DNA from 3 places in the Burkholderia cepacia ATCC 25416 genome. Region 2 is predicted to be linked to each of the others. Evidence: predicted binding sites of a transcription regulator. Region 2 holds the regulator's gene; each other region holds the start of a gene.
The links. The regulator LexA, encoded in region 2, represses DNA repair genes until DNA is damaged. The targets are predictions, from matches to a motif close to ACTGTATNNNNATACAGT.

Region 1: the regulator LexA is predicted to act here: its motif matches at 2,923-2,940, upstream of APZ15_RS03855 (DUF5131 family protein).
Region 3: the regulator LexA is predicted to act here: its motif matches at 4,446-4,463, upstream of recA (recombinase RecA).

The regions. Positions count from the first base shown of each region.
Region 1 covers NZ_CP012981.1:846,299-853,688, forward strand. Annotated here, with positions in the region: gene gyrB (DNA topoisomerase (ATP-hydrolyzing) subunit B) at 1-2,468, shown strand, start outside; gene APZ15_RS03855 (DUF5131 family protein) at 3,106-3,855, shown strand; gene APZ15_RS03860 (three-Cys-motif partner protein TcmP) at 3,866-5,131, opposite strand; gene tcmP (three-Cys-motif partner protein TcmP) at 5,250-5,930, shown strand; gene tnpC (IS66 family transposase) at 5,931-7,390, opposite strand, start outside.
Region 2 covers NZ_CP012981.1:2,694,761-2,702,150, reverse strand. Annotated here, with positions in the region: gene cysW (sulfate ABC transporter permease subunit CysW) at 1-346, opposite strand, end outside; gene cysT (sulfate ABC transporter permease subunit CysT) at 343-1,236, opposite strand; gene APZ15_RS12550 (sulfate ABC transporter substrate-binding protein) at 1,359-2,396, opposite strand; gene lexA (transcriptional repressor LexA) at 2,661-3,308, shown strand; gene APZ15_RS12540 (hypothetical protein) at 3,335-3,670, shown strand; gene APZ15_RS12535 (DUF2939 domain-containing protein) at 3,700-4,413, shown strand; gene APZ15_RS12530 (universal stress protein) at 4,523-5,020, opposite strand; gene nodI (nodulation factor ABC transporter ATP-binding protein NodI) at 5,358-6,272, shown strand; gene APZ15_RS12520 (ABC transporter permease) at 6,279-7,112, shown strand; gene APZ15_RS12515 (hypothetical protein) at 7,150-7,390, opposite strand, start outside.
Region 3 covers NZ_CP012981.1:241,367-248,756, reverse strand. Annotated here, with positions in the region: tRNA gene APZ15_RS01160 (tRNA-Met) at 1-75, opposite strand, end outside; gene APZ15_RS01155 (MFS transporter) at 172-1,830, opposite strand; gene APZ15_RS01150 (sensor histidine kinase) at 2,056-3,603, opposite strand; gene APZ15_RS01145 (response regulator transcription factor) at 3,621-4,349, opposite strand; gene recA (recombinase RecA) at 4,539-5,609, shown strand; gene recX (recombination regulator RecX) at 5,609-6,478, shown strand; gene APZ15_RS01130 (DUF2889 domain-containing protein) at 6,625-7,233, shown strand; gene sucC (ADP-forming succinate--CoA ligase subunit beta) at 7,302-7,390, shown strand, end outside.

The sequences.
Region 1 (7,390 bases), 1.8 Mb from region 2:
AACAGCACAATTCGCAACCCGATAACAGCAGCTACGGCGCCTCGTCGATCCAGATCCTCGAAGGTCTGGAAGCGGTGCGCAAGCGCCCCGGGATGTACATCGGCGACACGTCTGACGGCACCGGTCTGCACCACCTCGTGTTCGAGGTGCTCGACAACTCGATCGACGAAGCGTTGGCCGGGTACTGCAACGACATCCACGTGACGATTCACGCCGACAACTCGATTTCCGTGACCGACAACGGCCGCGGGATCCCGACCGACGTGAAGATGAACGACAAGCACGAGCCGAAGCGCAGTGCGGCGGAAATCGTGATGACCGAGCTGCACGCCGGCGGCAAGTTTGACCAGAACAGCTACAAGGTGTCCGGCGGCCTGCACGGCGTGGGCGTGTCGTGCGTGAACGCGCTGTCGAGCTGGCTGCGCCTCACCGTGCGCCGCGACGGCAAGAAGCGCTTCATGGAATTCCACCGCGGCGTCGCGCAGGATCGCGTGCTCGAGGTGGTGGACGGCGTGGAAGTGTCGCCGATGCTCGTGACCGGTGACACCGAGAACCGCGGCACCGAAGTGCACTTCATGGCCGATCCGACCATTTTCGGCACGGTCGAGTATCACTACGACATCCTCGCGAAGCGGATGCGCGAGCTCTCGTTCCTGAACAACGGCGTGCGGATTCGTCTGACCGACCTGCGCTCGGGCAAGGAAGACGATTTCGCGTTCGCCGGCGGTGTGAAGGGCTTCGTCGAGTACATCAACAAGACGAAGACCAACCTGCACCCGACGGTGTTCTTCGCCAACGGCGAGAAGGACGGCGTGGGCGTCGAAGTCGCGATGCAGTGGAACGACAGCTACAACGAAAACGTGCTGTGCTTCACGAACAACATTCCGCAGCGCGACGGCGGCACGCACCTGACCGGCCTGCGGGCCGCGATGACGCGCGTCATCAACAAGTACATCACCGACAACGAAATCGCGAAGAAGGCGAAGGTCGAGACGACCGGCGACGACATGCGCGAAGGGCTGTCGTGCGTGCTCTCCGTGAAGGTGCCGGAGCCGAAGTTCAGCTCGCAGACGAAGGACAAGCTGGTTTCGTCCGAGGTTCGTGCGCCGGTTGAGGAAGTTGTGGCGAAGGCGTTGGAAGAATTCCTGCTGGAAACGCCGATCGACGCGAAGATCATTTGCGGGAAGATTGTTGAGGCCGCGCGGGCGCGGGATGCTGCGCGGAAGGCTCGCGAGATGACGCGCCGTAAGGGCGTGCTCGATGGCGTTGGCCTGCCCGGCAAGCTCGCGGACTGTCAGGAGAAAGACCCGGCGAAGTGCGAAATCTACATCGTCGAGGGTGACTCGGCAGGTGGGTCGGCGAAGCAAGGGCGTGACCGGAAGTTCCAGGCGATCCTGCCGCTGCGCGGCAAGGTGCTGAACGTCGAGAAGGCACGCTACGACAAGCTGCTGTCGTCGGAACAGATCGTCACGCTCGTGACCGCGCTTGGGTGCGGGATCGGCAAGGAAGACTACAACCTCGACAAGCTGCGCTATCACCGCATCATCATCATGACCGACGCGGACGTCGACGGTGCGCACATCCGGACGCTGCTGCTCACGTTCCTGTATCGCCAGATGCCGGACATGATCGAGCGCGGCTATGTGTATATCGCGCAGCCGCCGCTTTACAAGATCAAGGCGGGCAAGGACGAGCGGTATCTGAAGGATGACGTGGAGCTCAACGCGCATATGCTGCGGTTGGCGCTGCAAGGGTCGGAGCTGGTGCCGGGTGAGAACGCGGCGGCGATTTCGGGCGATGCGCTTGGGGAGTTGGCACGGTCGTATCTGCTGTCGCAGAGCGTGATCGAGCGGTTGAGCCGGTTGTATGACCCGGCTGCGCTGGAAGCCGTCATGGATGGGGTGGTGATCGATCTCTCAACTGAGGCTTCGACTGAGGCTTCGGCGAAGGCGCTGCACGCTGCGTTGCATGACGAAGCGCTGAAGAACGAAGTGCGGGTTGTGCCTTCGTATGACGCGGTTCGCGAACAGCGGGCGCTGCATGTCGAACGCACGCATCACGGCAACGTGCGAGTTTCGGTCATCGACCAGGAATTCCAGCACACGGCGGATTATCAGCAGCTCGTGACGACGGCGAATACGTTCAAGGGGCTAATTGGGGAAGGTGCGGTTATCAAGCGCGGGGAGCGCAGCATGGCCGTGGCTGACTTCAAGAGCGCGATGAAGTGGCTGTTGGCGGATGCCGAGCGGAACGTTTCGAAGCAGCGGTATAAGGGGCTGGGGGAGATGAACCCCGAGCAGCTGTGGGAAACGACGATGGATCCGGCGGTGCGGCGTCTGCTGCGTGTGCAGATCGAAGACGCAATTGCGGCGGATGGGATCTTTACTACCCTCATGGGGGATGATGTCGAGCCGCGGCGGGCGTTTATCGAGTCGAATGCGTTGCGGGCGGGGAATATTGATGTTTGAGCGGTAATGTAGCGGGAACCAAAAGGTGAGATTTTGGGAAGCATCCATTGAGACGTTTATTAATGGATGCGCTCCGATAGCTCAGACGGCCAGCAACTAGCAGGCGTCACGTCCGCAAGAACAACGGCCACCTCAGCGAGGTGGCCGTTGTTTTTCAGTCTATGCGATAGTTATAAGGTGGCGTTCTCGACCGACTCCTTGCGCCTCCGAACGTCCGCGGTTCTCGCCTGTGTTTCCGAAGGCTATTGCGCGCGCGACAGCATGGTGTCCGCCGGCTTCCCATGCTGGTCAGACGGGTATCGGTGTACCCGGTGATACGTGGGGCGACTATTGGCGACGAGGACGGTGACATCCCAAGGTCCCTTCGCCACACGCTCGCTGGCGGCTACCCCCGTTAATCCGGCACATAGCGCACACCTATTCCCTTTTCTCTCGTCATCATATTTACTCATTTACTGTATAAATATACAGTCACACTCCTATACTACCCAGGCACCTGACGGGGAAGCCTGATTCTTTTCACTCGCTTGTCGCATATAGGCATCGAGATAATTGCGACGACATGACGAAAGTATGGCTATTTCGTAGCGACCGCAGGAAGCCCGATAAAATCGCAACCTAATTGAGAGGTCGAACAATGAGCGGTGGGCAAAGCAAGATTGAGTGGACGGAGCGCACGTGGAACCCGACCGTGGGTTGTACGAAAATCTCCAAGGGCTGCAAGAACTGTTACGCCGAAGGCATGGCGAAGCGTCTGCATGCCATGGGCACCCCGGGCTATGAGAACGGCTTCAAACTGACTGTTCTGCCTAACCGCTTGGACGAACCGTTGAAGCGGAAAAGCCCGACGGTCTACTTCGTCAATTCGATGTCGGACCTTTTCCATCGCTCCGTTCCGGATGCCTACATCACGAAGGTGTTCGATTCGATTCGAGCATGCCCTCAGCACACTTTCCAGATACTCACAAAGCGCGCCGAGCGCCTGGCGACCTATTGCAGCCGTCGAGAAGTGCCGGTGAATGCATGGCTCGGGGTAACCGTCGAGGACCGCCGGTATGGTCTACCGAGAATCGACGAGCTGCGTCGTGTGGAAGGCGGTGTTCGCTTCTTGTCCGTCGAGCCGCTGCTTGAAGACCTAGGCACACTGAATCTCGAGAACATCGATTGGGTCATCGTCGGCGGGGAATCCGGCCCGAAGGCGCGCCCGATGCTCGAAGACTGGGTGCAGAACGTCAAGGTCCAGTGTGACGAGCAAGGCGTGAAGTTCTTCTTCAAGCAATGGGGCACATGGGGGAGCGACGGTGTGCGCCGCTCCAAGACCGCGAATGGCCGCCTTCTTCAAGGGCGCACTTGGGACGATATGCCTGAGCGAGTTTTGCTTACTTGACGACGCAGGCTTAGAAGAAGTGCCGCTGCGGCGAGTATTCGACGATATCGGTTGCGTTATACCGCTTAGATGGTCGCCGCGCTCGGTCTTCTTTGCTCGACACTACGATGGTGCCAGAGGAGTGCAGGCTTCGAAGCACCTTCTGCAAACGGGTCTCGTCCGCAATGGTGTTCGAGATGTTTTTCGAGAACAGTTGCGCGACCGTGAGCGGCTGCTGCTCCCCTGATAATTTGCGACCAAGGTCATCGGTCAGCGTTTCGATACAGCGTTCCTCCCCACTTCTATCAAACAGAAGGGACGCCTGTCCGTTGTATTGCTCATCGCGCTTCGGGTTATAGCCAAGCATGAAGAGTCCGGGCTCAAGCTCGTGCCCGAACTCGCTTGAATGCTCCCAATGCAGCGACTTCATGACGTCATGCGCCTTGTAGACCCGCGATAAGTGTACCAACCAGTAGCTCCATGGGTTGGCTGAAGCAGGCCGCACAAAGAACAATGTCATATACGGCGCCCCCGTCTCGGCTTTGATGCCATGGGCGACGTACCGTTGTAGCGCTGCACGGCCAAACTGCGCCTTAATTTGCCCCAGTTGCTCCCACGGGATGTATTCTTCAAGGTCAACTCCTCGGACCGCCCTTCGATTCGGCTCTCTGTTGCTGATGTATGTGAGAAGAGAATCGACGTTGAAGGTCATGATGACCTCAGCGTTTGGTAGCTCCGTCATCAACCATCGAAGCCTACTCATCGGTATGGCGTTGTAGCTGTACTGGTCAAGCAAAAATATCGCACGCCCACCACTGCGCCGCGCTTTGATACGCTCAACGATTTTCGGAAGCTCGTCAAGAAAGCCAGCATTTCGGACGGTCGTCCGCTGGTAATCTAGGTCCGCGATAGCCCCTTCGGCTCGCCGCTTTTCCAAATGGCGGCGAAGATACTCCGCTGATTCTGGCCGCTTCTCTACAAAGAAAAACTCCGCATCTACCTCACGTGGCATACGACGGCCAACATTTAAGTTAGCGCGAGCCAGGTGGGTTGCGCGCATCATCAACGGTGGCGTGCCATCGACAGATTCGGCCACCTCGCTGAGATACTCCCCGCCACCGGCGAAACCGTCGACTAACGTCAAAGTTAGCTTGGGCATGGTCGGCAAAGACATCAGTGTCTCGATGTATTGCTGAACGTATTCTTCGACAATCGAATGCTTTACGGCACTATGCTGGTCGAGAATCGGCGGCCGCTGCCCGACTTGCCACAGATACTTATCGTCTGTCTTTGCCATTCGTTGTGTAATGAGGGGCTCTTGGTCTCTCAACAGATTATCAGATTTTAGTGAACATTTCGAAATAGCGGCATACTAGTTAAACTCCCCATTAAGACCAAAAAACGGGACACAAAACATGAATAGCAAGCACGATGACGGGGTTGCTATCGACCCGGCCGATGGTTTGCCGGTCATGAAGGTAGGCGCATGGTCTGAAGACAAGCACGTGGCGCTGTCACGCTATGTCGACGCCGCCCGAATGGCTCGTGGGAAGTGGCCCTACGCGTCGTTCATTGACCTTTTCTCTGGTCCGGGACGCGTCATGAACCGAGATTCAAAAACAATCTCGGACGGTGGAGTGTTGTCGGCATGGCACATGTCGAAAAAGGGCCGTGCTCCGTTCAACGAGATTTACATCGCTGATGCAAACGCGGACAGCGTAGACGCATGCGCAACCCGACTTCGCTCCGCAGGCGCCAACATCCAAGCATGTGTCGGAAAAGCCTCTGAAACCGTCGACTGGGTGCTCGACGCGCTTCCGGCCGGACTGCACTTCGCCTTCCTCGACCCATTCAACATCGAACATCTGGATTTCGAGATTATCCGCAAGTTGTCAACGCGGCGGAACATCGACATTTTGATTCACTTCAGCGTGATGGATGTTCAGCGAAACATCGGTGCTGACTTTAATCTGACCAGCTCCAGGTTGGATGCAGCAGCGCCCGGTTGGCGCAACAACCTTCGGCTTGATATGGTCCCCAAGCGGGAACAAGGTAAGCCCCCGGTAAAGGCACCGAGGCTCGTGAGGTACCGCTGATCAAGCCGCGGCGAGCGACCAGCGATGCGGAAGCAGCGACGCGATGTCGTCGGCACGATGCGTGGGCAGTCGGGTGAGCACGTCTTTCAGGTAGGCGTACGGATCATGGCCGTTAAGCTGCGCCGACCGGATCAGGCTCATGATCGCGGCTGCACGTTGCCCCGCGCGCAGTGAGCCGGCGAACAGCCAGTTCGAGCGGCCAGTCGCCCATGGTCGAATCTGGTTCTCCAGCCAGTTATTGTCGATGGGCACGTGCCCGTCATCGAGATAGCGCGTGAGCGCTTCCCAACGCTTCAGGCTGTAGTCGAGCGCCTTCGCGATCGCCGATCCTTCGGCAACGAGCTTGCGCTGGGTCACCATCCAGGCGTGCAACGCATCGGCAACGGGCCTGGATCGCTGCTGGCGGATGGCCTGTCTTCGATCAGGCTTCAGTTCGGCGACGTCACGCTCGACGTCGTAGAGTGCGCCGAAGTATTTCAGCGCCTGCTCGGCGATCTGGCTCTGGTGGTTGACGTGCAGCTCGTAGAATTTCCGGCGCGCGTGAGCGACACATCCGATTTCCGTGATGCCCAGTTCGAATCCAGCCTTGTAGCCGCCATAGTCATCGCACATGAGCTTGCCACGCCACACACCCATGAACTTTCGGGCATGTTCGCCGGCACGGCTGCCGGCGAAGTCGTAGACCACGGCCTTCAGATCGGCGAATGGCGTCGTGCTGTACGCCCACAGGTAAGCCCGATGCGTCTTGCCCTTGCCGGGCGACAGCATCTGCACCGGCGTCTCGTCGGCGTGCAGCACGTCGCGCTGCAGGAGCGCTTCGCGAAGCGCATCGACCAGCGGTTGCAGCCGTACGCCGCAGATGCCGACCCACGCGCCGAGCGTCGATTGCGGGATCGCCAGGCCCGCGCGAGCAAAGATGCGTTCCTGCCGATACAGCGGCAGGTGGTCGCCATATTTGGCAACCAGCACCTGCGCCAACAGCCCGGTGGTCGGGATACCCTTGTCGATGACGTGAGGCGGGACCGGTGCCTGGATCAGGGTCCCGCAGTGCCGACAGGCCCACTTGCCGCGGATATGCCGCTCGACTGTGAACACGCCTGGCGCATAGTCCAGCTTCTCGCTGATGTCTTCGCCCACGCGCTCCCGCTGGCAACCGCACTGGCACGTGGTGTCTTCCGGCTCGTGATGGATGTCCGTACGCGGCAGTTTCGATGGCAAGGGCACACGCTTCGGCTGTTGCCCAGGCCCAGCGGCACGCGTGGCCGGTTGAAGCTGTTCGAGCTCGGCTTCCAGTGCCGCCAGGTCTGCATCGATCGCCTCGTCGAGCAGGCTCATCTGTTCGGTATCAAGCTGCTCGCTGCGTTTGCCGAACTGCAGGCGCTTGAGCACGGAGAGTTCGTGCGTCAGTTGATCGATACGCGTTTGACGGTAGTGCAGTTCACGCTGCGTCTCGCCGACCT
Region 2 (7,390 bases):
GCGCCTTGCCGCGGAATTCGAATTTCGCGATCGCCCACGACGCGCACACGCCGAACACGAGGTTCAGCGGTACGGCGATCACGGCGACGGTCAGCGTCAGCTTGATCGCCGACCACGCGTCGGGATCGGCCAGCGATTCGAGATAGAAGCCGACACCTTTTCTCAGCGCCTCGACGAACACCGCGGCGAGCGGCACGACGAGGAAGAACGCAAGGAACGCCAGCGCGATGCCCGTGAGCAGCCAGCGCACGACGCGCGACTCGCTGACGGGGTCGAGCCGCTTCGCGGCGCGCCCTTGCTCGGCCGAAGACGGGGTTTTCAGCACGACGGTGGCCTCCTGGCTCATTGCTGGCCTCCTGCTGCGGCGGCGGTGACGGTAGCAGGCGCGGGACCGCTCGCACCCTTGCTCGTGCGGCGCTGCAGATACCACTGCAGCGTGTTGATCAGCAGCAGCATCAGGAACGACACGACGAGCATCACGACCGCCAGCGCGGTCGCGCCCGCGTAGTCGTACTGCTCGAGCTTCGTGATGATGAGCAGCGACGTGATCTCGGATTTCATCGGCACGTTGCCGGCGATGAAGATCACCGAGCCGTATTCACCGAGCGCACGCGCGAACGCGAGCGCGAACCCGGTGAGGAGCGCCGGCAGCACGGCCGGCAGCACGACGCGGCGGAACGTCAGCCAGCGCGACGCGCCCAGGCACGCGGCCGCCTCTTCCTGCTCGCGCTCGAAATCCTCGAGCACCGGCTGCACGGTGCGCACGACGAACGGCAGCCCGATGAAGGTCAGCGCGACCAGCACGCCGGCCGGCGTGAACGCGATCTTGATGCCGAGCGGCGCGAGATACTGGCCGACCCAGCCGTTGGTCGCATAGACGGCCGCGAGCGAGATGCCGGCAACCGACGTCGGCAGCGCGAACGGCAGGTCGACGATCGCATCGACGAGGCGCTTGAACGGGAACGTGTAGCGCACGAGCACCCACGCGACGAGGAAGCCGAACACGGCGTTGATCAGCGCGCCGCCGAGTGCGGACGTGAACGTCAGCCGGTACGACGCGAGCACGCGCGGCGACGCGACGGCGGTGACGAACTGGTCCCACGACAGCGTCGCGGTCTTCAGGAACGTGGCGGCGAGCGGTATCAGCACCACGAGGCTCAAATAGGCCACCGTGATGCCTAGCGTCACGCCGAAACCGGGCAGCGCGCTCGGCTTGCGAAAGGTGTACGTCGTCATCGGATGCTCTTGCTGGGTCGATGCTGCTCATGGGTCCGACGCAAACGCCGGCGCGATGCTTTGCGCCGGCGGCCCGCCGAGGGTGCGGCGCGCTGTCGTGGCGCGCCGCTGTCGTTATGGTGTTACTGCGGCTTGTAGATCGAATCGAACACGCCGCCGTCCGCGAAATGCGTCTTCTGCGCATTCGTCCAGCCGCCGAAGGTATCGTCGACCGTGTACAGCTTCAGCTTCGGGAACTGCTTGGTCAGCTCCGCCGGCACGTTCTTCGAACGCGGCCGGTAGTAGTTGCGTGCCGCGATCTCCTGGCCCTGCGGGCTGTACAGGAAGTTCAGGTACGCATCGGCCAGCTTGCGCGTGCCCTTCTTGTCGACCACCTTGTCGACCACCGCGACGGGCGGCTCGGCCAGGATGCTCACCGACGGCACGACGATCTCGAACTTGTCGGTACCGAATTCCTTGACCGACAGGAACGCCTCGTTTTCCCATGCGATCAGCACGTCGCCGATCCCGCGCTGCACGAAGCTCGTGGTCGCGCCGCGTGCGCCCGAATCGAGCACGCCCGCGTTCTTGTAGAGCTTCGTGACGAATTCCTTCGCCGTCTGCTCGTTGCCGCCCGGCTTGTGCACCGCGTACGCCCATGCGGCCAGGTAGTTCCAGCGTGCGCCGCCCGACGTCTTCGGGTTCGGCGTGACGATCGAGATGCCCGGCTTGGTCAGGTCGTCCCAGTCCTTGATCCCCTTCGGGTTGCCCTTGCGCACCAGGAACACGATCGTCGACGTATACGGCGACGCGTTGTCGGGCAGGCGCTTCTGCCAATCCTTGTTGACGAGGCCCTTGTTCGCGAGCGCGTCGATGTCGTACGCCAATGCCAGCGTGACGACGTCGGCCTGCAGGCCGTCGAGCACCGAGCGCGCCTGCGCGCCCGAACCGCCGTGCGACTGCTTGAAGTTGACGGTCTCGCCCGTCTTCGCCTTCCACTCCTTGCCGAACGCCTGGTTGAAGTCCTGATACAGCTCGCGCGTCGGGTCGTACGACACGTTCAGGAAGGTCGTATCGGCCTGGGCGTGCGTCGCGACGCCCAGCGCCGCCGCCGCGCCCAGCGCGAGTGTTGCGATCAGGCGGCCCACTCCGCCCACCAGCCCCGTATTGCGCTTGCCCATCCTTGGTTCTCCAGTGTTGTCGGTATTGCGATGTCGGGCCAGTCTAGCGAACGGGTTACATGATTAAAAATAATCGTTCCTCATTTTTTAATACTCAAAAGTGCTAACGCAGACGGGATGGACGGTTGCGGCAGATGAACCGGCGTCCGGACGTCGCAAAATCACGTCGGAACCGGCGTGATCGCGTCGAACCTCACGTAACACTTGAAATTCGCGAACTACTGTATAAAAATACAGCTCACTGTCTATCCATACAGTTGAGCCATGACCAAACTCACCGCCCGTCAGCAGCAAGTGTTCGACTTGATCCGCCGCGCGATCGAGCGCTCCGGATTCCCGCCCACCCGTGCCGAGATCGCGGCCGAACTGGGCTTCAGCTCGCCGAATGCGGCCGAAGAGCACCTGCGCGCGCTGGCGCGCAAGGGTGTGATCGAGCTGGCCGCCGGCGCGTCGCGCGGCATCCGCCTGCTCGGCATCGACGATGCCCCGCACCAGTTCACGCTCCCGCACGCCGGCCTGATGCAGCTGTCGCTGCCGCTCGTCGGCCGTGTGGCAGCCGGTAGCCCGATCCTCGCGCAGGAGCACATCTCGCAGCATTACGCGTGCGATCCCGCGCTGTTCACCAGCAAGCCCGACTACCTGTTGAAAGTGCGCGGCCTGTCGATGCGCGACGCCGGCATCCTCGATGGCGACCTGCTCGCCGTGCAGAAGCGCACGGAAGCGAAGGACGGCCAGATCATCGTCGCGCGTCTCGGCGACGACGTCACGGTCAAGCGCCTGATGCGCCGGCCGGGCGGTCTCGAGCTGATCGCGGAGAACCCGGATTACGAAAACATCTTCGTCAAGGCCGGCAGCGCGGAATTCGCGCTGGAAGGCATCGCCGTCGGGCTGATCCGCTCGGGCGAACTCTGACATTCCGTCTCGCTGAGGAGAACATCATGGAACGCCTTGCCCGCCTGCTGCCTTTCCGTCAATTCGGTCGCCTGCGTCACCTGCGCGGCCGCACGCCCTGCGCACCGCTGTCCGCGGCGGCGCCTGTGCAAGAAGAAGTCGCAGTCGAACGGCAGGCGTCCCTGCTGCCGTCGGCGCTCCCCGCTTTCGCGCGGGTATCGCTGAACGCCGGCCTGAATCACGCGGAACCCGCGCGTCGCGCGCCGGTGCGCGTCTATCACGGTCGTTCACGCCTGATCATGGTCGGCACGATCGATGCCGTGTGCCGGATGATCGATCGCTGCATCGCAGAGGAACGATCGGCCACGCCTGGCGGTCTCTGATTGCGGAACATCCCCGCACCGGAGGCAACGTGACCGGATCTTCGGGCCGCGCATGGCGGCTCAAACCCCTGCTGATCATCGTGCTGTCCATCGCCGCCGTTGCGGCGATCGGCTATGCCTACGCATCGCCGTACGTCGCGCTCGGCCGCCTGAAAACGGCGATCGATGCGCGTGATGCACAGGCCATCAGTGAATATGTCGATTTTCCGTCGCTGCGCATCAGCCTGAAGCAGCAGGTCACGGAAGAGCTGATGCGCCGGATCGACGCGGTGAAGAAGAGCAATCCGTTCGCGGTGCTCGGTGCACTGATCGGGTCGGCATTGATCGGCCCGCTGGTCGATGCATACGCGACCCCGGAGGGCGTGGCCGCGCTGATGAGCGGATTGCCACCGCGTGGCAATCCGGGAGAGCGTCCACCTGACTTGTCGAATCTGCCACCAGGCAGCGATGCATCGGGCAACACGCCGGCCGCACCAACGCCCAATCAGGCTTCGGCAAGCGCAGCCGCTCCGGGCAGCAACGCGGCAGCCGCATCATCGCCGCCCCCTGCTGCTGCCGCGCCGGCCAGCCCGGTCGATGCAACGCATTCGCCGCATCAGCAACAAACCAGCGCCGGCTACCGGAATATCGATGAATTCGTCGTGACCTACCAGCGCAGTGCCGACGGCACACGCTATGCGGCGATATTCCACCGCTTCGGCCTGTTCTCGTGGAAGTTGTCCGCAATCGACCTGCACGCTTGACAGGGCTCGACAGGACTTGACTGGCTCGGGGGAGTCGCCCGAGCCACTGAGGCGGCGTGACTGCCCGACCGGCACGGTTCGCCAGTCAGGCAGTCATCGAATCATTGGATCATTTGCCGTTCGCCGTGGCCGCTTCACGCTCGCGTGCGATTTCAGCCTTCTGCTCTTGCGCCGACGAACACGCAACCAGAATGCTGCAATTCACGCGATCGAGCAGTTGCGTGTTGCCCGAGCCCATCCACCATCTCGACAGCCCGCTGCGGCACCGGTGGCCGACGACGACGAGATCGGCGTTCAGTTCGGTCGCGAGATTCGCGATTTCGTCGATCGGATAGCCGAATGCGAAATGGCCTTCGGCCTGCACGCCGCGCTCGCGCAGCCAGTTCACCCCTTCCTGCAGGATTTCACGCGCGGTTTCCTCAAACCGGCCGCACGCGACGTCGGTCAGCAAACCCGCGCTCTGTGCAATGCTCGAGCGCATGTCGACGACCGACAGCAAATGCGTCTCGGCCTTCAGGTCCATCGCGAGATTGGCGCCGCAGCGCAGTGCCTTGCGCCCTTCGAGCGTGCCGTCGTAACACAGCAGAATCTTGTTGTAGCTAGCCATGAAACCTCCCTATCGCAACAACGAGCCTACGCATTCATCATGGTGCGCCGCAATTCAGGACGCAAGGGATGGAAAACGCTGATTCGCCCCGCTCGGCGCGTGCGCGATGATGCGGTGCACGATCGGTGCGCGCATGCATCGCACCGCGCAGGCATGCCCTGAAGAGACGCAGCCGATGCACTAGAATGGCCCGTTCGTACTCCAGCGGGCCACCAGGCGCCGGCGTCGTGCGCTTCGGTCATGCCCGTGTGACAGGCAATCGTCCGATCGGTTCGCCAACCGGCCACGCATCCGGCAGCGGAACGCTGCCGCGCCCGCATACAACGACAACACACCCATGCTCGTTGCACCGATCGATTTCCGGAACGTCGAAAAGCGCTATGGCGACAAGCTCGTCGTCAACGGCCTGTCGTTCACCGTACAGGCCGGCGAATGCTACGGCCTGCTCGGCCCCAACGGCGCGGGCAAGACCACCACGCTGAAAATGCTGCTCGGCCTCACGCACCCCGATGCAGGCACCATTTCGCTCTGCGGCGAACCGGTTCCATCGCGTGCGCGACATGCGCGCCAGCGTGTCGGGGTCGTCCCGCAGTTCGACAATCTCGACCCCGACTTCACCGTGCGCGAGAACCTGCTCGTCTTCAGCCGCTATTTCGGCATGTCTGCGCAGGCTGCGCACGCGCTCGTGAAACCCCTGCTCGAATTCGCGAAGCTCGAGAACAAGGCCGATGCGAAGGTCGGCGAGCTGTCGGGCGGCATGAAGCGCCGGCTCACGCTCGCCCGTGCGCTCGTCAACGATCCCGATGTGCTGGTGCTCGACGAGCCGACGACGGGCCTCGACCCGCAGGCGCGCCACCTCATGTGGGAACGCCTGCGCTCGCTGCTCGCTCGAGGCAAGACGATCCTGATCACCACGCACTTCATGGAAGAAGCCGAGCGCCTGTGCGACCGGCTATGCGTGATCGAGGAAGGCCGCAAGATCGCCGAAGGAGCGCCGCACGCGCTGATCGAATCGGAGATCGGCTGCGACGTGATCGAGATCTACGGGCCCGATCCGGCCACGCTGCGCGACGAGCTGGCGGCGTTCGCGAAGCACACCGAGATCAGCGGCGAGACGCTGTTCTGCTACGTGAGCGACCCGGAACCGCTCAGTGCGCGACTCAAGGGTCGCACGGGGTTGCGCTATCTGCATCGCCCGGCCAATCTGGAAGATGTGTTCCTGCGGCTCACGGGCCGCGAAATGCAGGACTGATCGATCATGGACGTGCGTAACTATTCCGCCACCGCCCCGTCGGCACCGCCACGCGTGTCACGCTTCGCGATCGCGATGCCCGCGAACGCAACCAACTGGATCGCCGTCTGGCGGCGCAACTATCTCGTCTGGCGCAAGCTCGCGCTCGCGTCGATGTTCGGCAATCTTGCCGATCCGATGATCTATCTGTTCGGTCTGGGGTTCGGGCTCGGCCTGATGCTCGGCCACGTCGACGGCGTGTCGTATATCGCGTTCCTCGCGGCCGGTACGGTCGGCTCGAGCGTGATGATGTCCGCGAGCTTCGAGTCGATGTATTCGGGTTTCTCGCGGATGCACGTGCAGCGCACGTGGGAAGCGATCATGCATACGCCGCTTGCGCTCGGCGACATCGTGCTCGGCGAGATCGTCTGGGGGGCCAGCAAGGCGATGCTGTCGGGGGCCGCGATCATGCTCGTCGCGGGGGCGCTCGGCTATGCGCAGTTTCCGTCGATGCTCGCGGCGCTACCCGTGATCGCGCTCGCGGGCCTCGCGTTCGCAAGCGTCGCGATGATCGTCACGGCGCTCGCACCGTCCTACGATTTCTTCATGTTTTATCAGACGCTCGTGCTGACGCCGATGCTGCTGCTGTCGGGCGTGTTCTTCCCGACCACGCAGCTGCCGCCGATCGCGCGGCACGCGGCGCAGGCACTGCCGCTCGCGAACGCCGTGGAGCTGATCCGGCCCGCGATGCTCGGCCGGCCGGCGACCGACGTCGCGCTGCATGTCGCGGTGCTCGCCGGCTACGCGATCGGCGGGTTCCTGCTGTCCGCCTGGCTGTTCCGGCGGCGGATGATGCGCTGACGGCCGGCGCACCGGGCGCCGGCTTCATGCGACGACGTTACTCGTCGTCGTCGCTCCACGGGATCTCGACGTCGGTCAGGAACGCGACGGTCGCGAGCGGGCCACCTTCCTGGCGGCCGAGCTTGCCGTCCGCACGATGCCATTCGACGCGGAACTGCGTGCCCGGATCGTCGGCGACCAGATAAACCGAGCGCAGCTCTTCCTTGTCGGCCTCGTCCACCGGGCCGTCGAACGACACCAGCATCTTCTGCGGCCACAGGCCGTTGACCGGATCGTAA
Region 3 (7,390 bases), 2.5 Mb from region 2:
GTGGCGAATCAGGGACTCGAACCCCGGACCTGCGGATTATGATTCCGTCGCTCTAACCGACTGAGCTAATTCGCCGAAGAGTTGAATTATGTAGATCGACGCTCGGGCTGTCAACACCTTTTTTCATCTTCCGCGAAAAAAGTTGCCGGCGGCCCGTGCCGCCCTCCACCCTCAATCCTGCGCGTAGATGTTCGAGTCCTTCGTCTCCTTGACGAACAGCAGGCCGATCACGAACGTGGCCAGCGCGATCACGATCGGATACCAGAGGCCCGAGTAGATGTCGCCCTTCGCCGCGACGATCGCGAACGCGGTGGCCGGCAGGAAGCCGCCGAACCAGCCGTTGCCGATGTGATAGGGCAGCGACATCGACGTGTAGCGGATCCGCGTCGGGAACATCTCGACCAGCATCGCGGCGATCGGGCCGTAGACCATCGTCACGTAGATCACGAGGATCGTCAGGATCACGATCGTCATCGGCCAGTTGAGCTGCGCCGGGTCCGCCTTGGCCGGGTAGCCGGCCGTCTTCAGCGTCGACCCGAGCGTCTTGTCGAACGCCGCGCCCTGCGCCTTCGCGTCGGCCGCCTTGCCTTCGTAGGCCGGGATCACCGTGTCGCCCACCTTGATCTGCGCCGTCGCGCCGGCCGGTGCCGCGACGTTCTCGTAGTTCAGGCCGGCTTTCGCGAGCGCGCTCTTCGCGATGTCGCACGAGTTCGTGAACTTCGACGTACCCACCGGGTTGAACTGGAACGAACAGGCGGCCGGATCGGCGATGACCGTGATCGGTGACTTCTGCGTGGCGATCTCGAGCTGCGGGTTCGCGTAGTGCGTGAGCGCCTTGAACAGCGGGAAGTAGGTCAGTGCCGCGATCAGGCAGCCCGCGAGGATGATCGGCTTGCGGCCGATCTTGTCCGACAGCGAACCGAAGAACAGGAAGAACGGCGTGCCGATCAGCAGCGCGATCGCGATCAGGATGTTCGCGCTCGCCCCGTCCACCTTCAGCGTCTGCGTGAGGAAGAACAGCGCGTAGAACTGGCCCGTGTACCACACGACGGCCTGGCCGGCGGTCAGGCCGACGAGCGCGAGGATCACGATCTTCAGGTTCTTCCACTGGCCGAACGCTTCGGTCAGCGGCGCCTTCGACGTCTTGCCTTCCGCCTTGATGCGCAGGAACACCGGCGATTCGTTCAACTGCATCCGGATCCACACCGACACCGCGAGCAGCAGGATCGACGCGACGAACGGCACGCGCCAGCCCCAGCTGCCGAACGCTTCCTCGCCGATGAAGGTGCGCACGCCGAGGATCACGAGCAGCGACAGGAACAGGCCGAGCGTGGCGGTCGTCTGGATCCACGCGGTGTAGAAGCCGCGACGGTTGGCCGGCGCGTGCTCGGCGACGTAGGTCGCCGCGCCGCCGTACTCGCCGCCGAGCGCGAGACCCTGCAACAGCCGCATCGCGATGAAGATCACGGGTGCGGCGATGCCGATCGACGCGTAGCCGGGCAGGAAGCCGACCACGAAGGTCGAGATGCCCATGATCACGATCGTCACGAGGAACGTGTGCTTGCGGCCGACGAGGTCGCCGAGGCGGCCGAACACGATCGCGCCGAACGGCCGCACCGCGAAGCCGGCCGCGAAGCCGAGCAGCGTGAAGATGAAGGCGGCGGTCGGGTTGACGCCGGAGAAGAAGCTCTTGCTGATGTAGGCCGCGAGCGAGCCGGCCAGGTAAAAGTCGTACCACTCGAACACGGTGCCGAGCGACGACGCGAAGATCACCTTCTTCTCTTCACCCGTCATCGGCGAGTGCGAAATTTGCCCGCCTAACGTTGCCATGAGTCGTCTCCAAGTCCCTTTGTAGGTGTGCGGCCGCCTTGGGTGAGGCGGGCCTGTTGACGATTATTGGTAGGGAAACTTACGGCGGACTGACTCGCGTCTGCAAAGCAGATGTGCGTTAACTTTCGTCTAAGTTTCGGCTTTTAGTGTCTATCGCGCTTTTAACGTCTCCGAAATCGTCGATTTCGGCGTAATCCGGGCAGCCTGCGGCGGCGCGCGTCAGGGTTAATCCGGGGCGGCTTCGGTCAGCGGCAGGCTGACGCGCACGAGCGTGCCGGCGAGGCGCGGGGCGTGCTGGTAGACGTGATCGTCGAGCGTCAGCGTGCCGCCGTGCTGCGTGGCGATCTCGCGCACGATCGCGAGCCCGAGGCCGCTGCCGTCGCCTTCGCGGCCGAGGATCCGGTAGAAGCGCTCGACGACGCGCTCGCGTTCGGCGGCCGGGATGCCCGGCCCGGTGTCCTCGACTTCGAGATGCACGAACCGCGCGGCGGGCTCGGCGCGCACGCGCACCGTGATGCGGCCGCCTTCCGGCGTGTAGCGGATCGCGTTGTCGATCAGGTTGCCGAGCATCTCGCGCAGCATCACCGGGTTGCCGTCGACGTCGAGCGGCGTGTCGTCCGGCGGGCCTTCGTAGCCGAGATCCATGCGTTTCGCGAGCGCGGCCTGCACCCAGTCGCGCACCGCGCGCCGCGCGAGCGAGGCGATTTCGACCGGCTCGAACGTCAACCCGCTCGCACGGTTCTCGGCGCGCGCGAGCGCGAGCAGTTGCGTGACGAGCCGCGCGGCCTGCTCGGAGCTCGTCGCGATCTGTTCGAGCGAGCGCTGCACGTCGGGCGGCACGGGGTGGCGCAGTGCGAACTCGGCCTGCGTGCGCAGGCCCGCGAGCGGCGTCTTCATCTGGTGGGCGGCGTCGGCGATGAAGCGCTTTTGCAGCGCCATGTTCTGTTCGAGACGGGCGAGCAGGTCGTTGAACGACGTGACGAGCGGCTCGATCTCGGGCGGCGCGCGCTGCGCCTCGACCGGCGACAGGTCGTCAGGCCGCCGCGCGCGGATGTGCGCCTGCAGCGCGTTGAGCGGCGCGAGCCCGCGCGACAGCCCGAACCAGACCAGCAGGATCGCGAGCGGCAGGATCACGAACTGCGGCAGGATCACGCCCTTGATGATGTCGTTCGCGAGCGCGTTGCGCTTGTCCAGCGTTTCGCCGACCTGCACGAGCACGGGCTGTGCGCTGTCCGATTGCGGCAGCGCGACCGTCGTATACGCGACGCGCACGTCGTTGCCGCGCAGCAGGTCGTCGCGGAACATGACGACGCCCGGCGGCGGGCGGTCCTCGTCGCGCGGCAGCGGCATGTCGGCTTCGCCCGCGACCAGTTCGCCGCGGGTGCCGAGCACCTGGAAATAGACGCTGTCGACGTTGTCCGCGCGCAGGAAGTCGCGCGTCTGCTGCGGCAGTGTCAGCTCGGCGACGCCGTTTACCGGATGGATCTGCCGCGCGAGCACGTACGCGTTGGTCTCGAGCGCGCGATCGAACGGACCGTTCGCGATCGTCTTCGCGACGAGGTAGGTGACGGCGATGCTCATCGGCCACAGCAGCAGCAGCGGCGCGAGCATCCAGTCGAGGATCTCGCCGAACAGGGAGCGCGGGCGCGGCGCCTCGGGCGCATCGGTTTCGTCGGGCGGCGCGAACGGGTTCTCGTAGCGCGCGTCGCGCGCCTCGTCGGCGGCCGACGACGGCGCGCCGGTCGGGTGGCGGGTATGGGCCGGCGTGGCCATCGCGGCGACGCCCGTGGTCAGCGCAGCGGCGTGCCGGCCACCGCGGGCTGGGGCGCGGCCGAGTCGGCGGGCGTGGTCGGCGCCGCCTTCTCGAGGCAGTAGCCGAGGCCGCGCACGGTCGAGATCCGTACGCCGCTGGGTTCGATCTTCTTGCGCAGCCGGTGCACGTAGACTTCGATCGCGTTGTTGCTGACTTCCTCGCCCCATTCGCACAGATGGTCGACGAGCTGCTCCTTCGACACGAGCCGGCCGATCCGCTGCAGCAGCACCTCGAGCAGGCCGAGCTCGCGCGCGGAGAGGTCGAGCACGCGATCGTTCGCGTACGCGATGCGGCCGACCTGGTCGAACGCGAGCGAGCCGTGGCGCACGACGGTCGGGCCGCCGCCCGCACCGCGCCGGGTCAGCGCGCGCACGCGCGCCTCGAGCTCGTTGAGCGCGAACGGCTTGGCCATGTAGTCGTCGGCGCCGAGGTCGAGCCCCTTCACGCGCTCGTCGACGCTGTCGGCGGCCGTCAGGATCAGCACGGGGAGGTTGGAATTGCGGGCGCGCAGGCGCTTGAGCACGTCGAGCCCGGACATTTTCGGGAGCCCGAGGTCGAGGATCAGCAGGTCGAACGTCTGCATCGACAGTGCCGTATCGGCATCGACGCCGCTCTTCACGTGGTCGACCGCATAGCCCGATTGGCGGAGTGACCGGGTGAGGCCGTCCGCGAGTATGCTGTCGTCTTCCGCGATGAGAATTCGCATGGTGCTGACCGATGGCCGGCGGGGCGTTCGCGCCGGCCGGCTGTCTCCGAAGTTATTCGTGTACAACGCAGCCTGCATTGCGGGCTTGCACAAAACACTGTTTTTTTATACAGTGTCTGCATTCGTGGGCGGCGCTTGAAAGCGGGCGCGCCTCTGACAGACGCTGCTCATCATAGCAAAGGACGATTCATGGAAGATAGCAAGAAGGGCTCCGGGATGACCGCCGAGAAGAGCAAGGCGCTGGCCGCCGCGCTTGCCCAGATCGAGAAGCAGTTCGGCAAGGGCTCGATCATGCGCATGGGCGACGGCGAGGCGGCGGAAGATATCCAGGTCGTCTCCACGGGTTCGCTGGGCCTCGATATCGCGCTTGGCGTCGGCGGCCTGCCGCGCGGCCGGGTGGTCGAGATCTACGGCCCGGAATCGTCCGGTAAAACCACGCTCACGCTGCAGGTCATCGCCGAACTGCAGAAGCTGGGCGGCACCGCAGCGTTCATCGACGCCGAGCACGCGCTCGACGTCCAGTACGCGTCGAAGCTCGGCGTGAATGTGCCGGAACTGCTGATCTCGCAGCCGGACACCGGCGAGCAGGCGCTGGAAATCACCGATGCGCTGGTGCGCTCGGGCTCGATCGACATGATCGTCATCGACTCGGTCGCGGCGCTCGTGCCGAAGGCCGAAATCGAAGGCGAGATGGGCGATTCGCTGCCGGGCCTGCAGGCCCGCCTGATGTCGCAGGCGCTGCGCAAGCTGACCGGTACGATCAAGCGCACGAACTGCCTGGTGATCTTCATCAACCAGATTCGTATGAAGATCGGCGTGATGTTCGGCAACCCGGAAACCACGACGGGCGGTAACGCGCTGAAGTTCTATGCGTCGGTGCGTCTCGACATCCGCCGGATCGGCTCGATCAAGAAGAACGACGAGGTGATCGGCAACGAAACCCGCGTGAAGGTCGTCAAGAACAAGGTGTCGCCGCCGTTCCGCGAAGCGATCTTCGACATCCTGTACGGCGAAGGCATTTCGCGTCAGGGCGAGATCATCGATCTCGGCGTGCAGGCGAAGATCGTCGACAAGGCCGGCGCCTGGTACAGCTACAACGGCGAGAAGATCGGCCAGGGCAAGGACAACGCGCGTGAATTCCTGCGCGAGAATCCGGAAATCGCGCGCGAGATCGAGAACCGCATCCGCGAATCGCTCGGCGTCGTCGCAATGCCCGATGGTGCAGGCAACGAAGCCGAGGCGGTGGACGAAGAAGAGTGATGGTCGGGCGCCGAGGTCAGGCTGGCGAGCCGGAGGAGAGCGACGCGCCCGAAGCGGCGGGTCGTCCCGGCCGGCGAGCCGGATCCTCGAGCGCCGATCGGCGGATCGCGGGCAGCCATGCCGCGAACCGCACCGCGACGAGGGCATCCGACGATGCCCTCGTTTCGTTTGAGATTGCCGCACCGGACGATCCGTTCGACGACGATGAATCGTTCGACGCGCACGACCGCTCCCGTCGTCGCGTGTCCGGTGTCAGTTTCCCTGGCGATCGCACAGTCGATGCGTCGGCGCCGGCCAGGGAAGATGTCTACACGCGCAGCAGCCAGCATCCGCGCCGCACGCGTCGAGCGTCGGGCGCTTCTGCCGGCACGTCTTCCGGTGATGCGCCCACCACCGGCGAACGCAAGTCGTCGAAGCCGCCGCGGTCCTTGAAGGGGCGTGCGCTCGGCTATCTGTCCAGGCGTGAATACAGCCGCGCGGAACTCGCGCGCAAGCTTGCGCCCTACGTCGGCGAAGACGAATCCGTCGAACCCGTGCTCGATGCGCTGGAACAGGAAGGCTGGCTGTCCGATGCGCGTTTTGCGGAGAGTCTCGTGCATCGCCGCGCGTCGCGTGTCGGCGTCGCACGCATCGTCAGCGAGCTGAAGCGCCATGCGGTCGGCGACACGCTCGTCGAGGAGGTGAACGCGCAGCTTCGCGAGACCGAATGGGCACGTGCGCAGGCGGTCTGGCGCAAGAAATTCGGTGCACTGCCGCAAACGCCGGCCGAGCGGGCGAAGCAGGCGCGCTTTCTCGCTGCGCGGGGCTTCTCGAGCGCGACCATCGTGAAGTTGCTGAAGGTCGGCGACGATTTCCCGATCGACGACTGACCGTGCCGATCGCGCGCGTGGCGCGCGATTTTGCTGCAACGCAACTGCTTCCGGACAGGCGGGAATACCCGCCGTCGCGTCAAAGTGTCTCAAATACCCAATATGCTAAAATCCGTGGGTTTTCCTCTTCGGCCTCAACCTCCAGCATGCCGCTATCCGAGCCCGTGCCCCGTCAGTTGCGACATCGACGCGCAATCCGAGCGGAAGCTTACGAGCGCGGCGACGGCTTGTGGGACATCGAAGCCTGCCTGACCGACCACAAGCCGCGCGATGTCGCGCTTGCGTCGGGCATCCGGCCCCAGGGCCTGCCGATCCACGAACTCTGGCTGCGCGTGACTATCGATCGTGACCTCAATGTCGTCGACGCCGAAGCGTCTTCGGAATGGGTTCCCTATCCCGGTCACTGTCAATCCGCTTCCCCCGCCTATCGGGCCCTCATCGGGCTCAACCTCTTCCGCAATTTCCGCCGCAACGCGAACCGGCTGCTCGCCGGCGTCGCAGGCTGTTCCCATCTCACCGAACTGTGCGCCGTGCTGCCGACGGCAGCGATCCAGGCGTTCGCCGGTGACGTGTGGAACGTGCGCGAGGAGGGCGGCGAAGGGCCGGATCAGGGCGACGTGCACGCCGAACCGCCTTTCCAGCTCGGCCGCTGCCGGGCGTTGCGGTTCGACGGCGAGGTCGTGCGGCAGTATTACCCGCGGTGGTATGGCCCGCTTCGGCCGGATTTGTCCGGTGATGGCAGCACGAAGGAATGAACGGAAATCATTCGAAGAAGCGTCTAAAGCGACTTTTCATCCAACTCTCAGACTGAAGGGAATCACGCATGAAGATTCACGAGTACCAGGGTAAGGAAATCCTGCGGAAATTCGGAGTCGCGGTACCGCGCGGCAAGCCGGCGTTCTCGGTTGACGA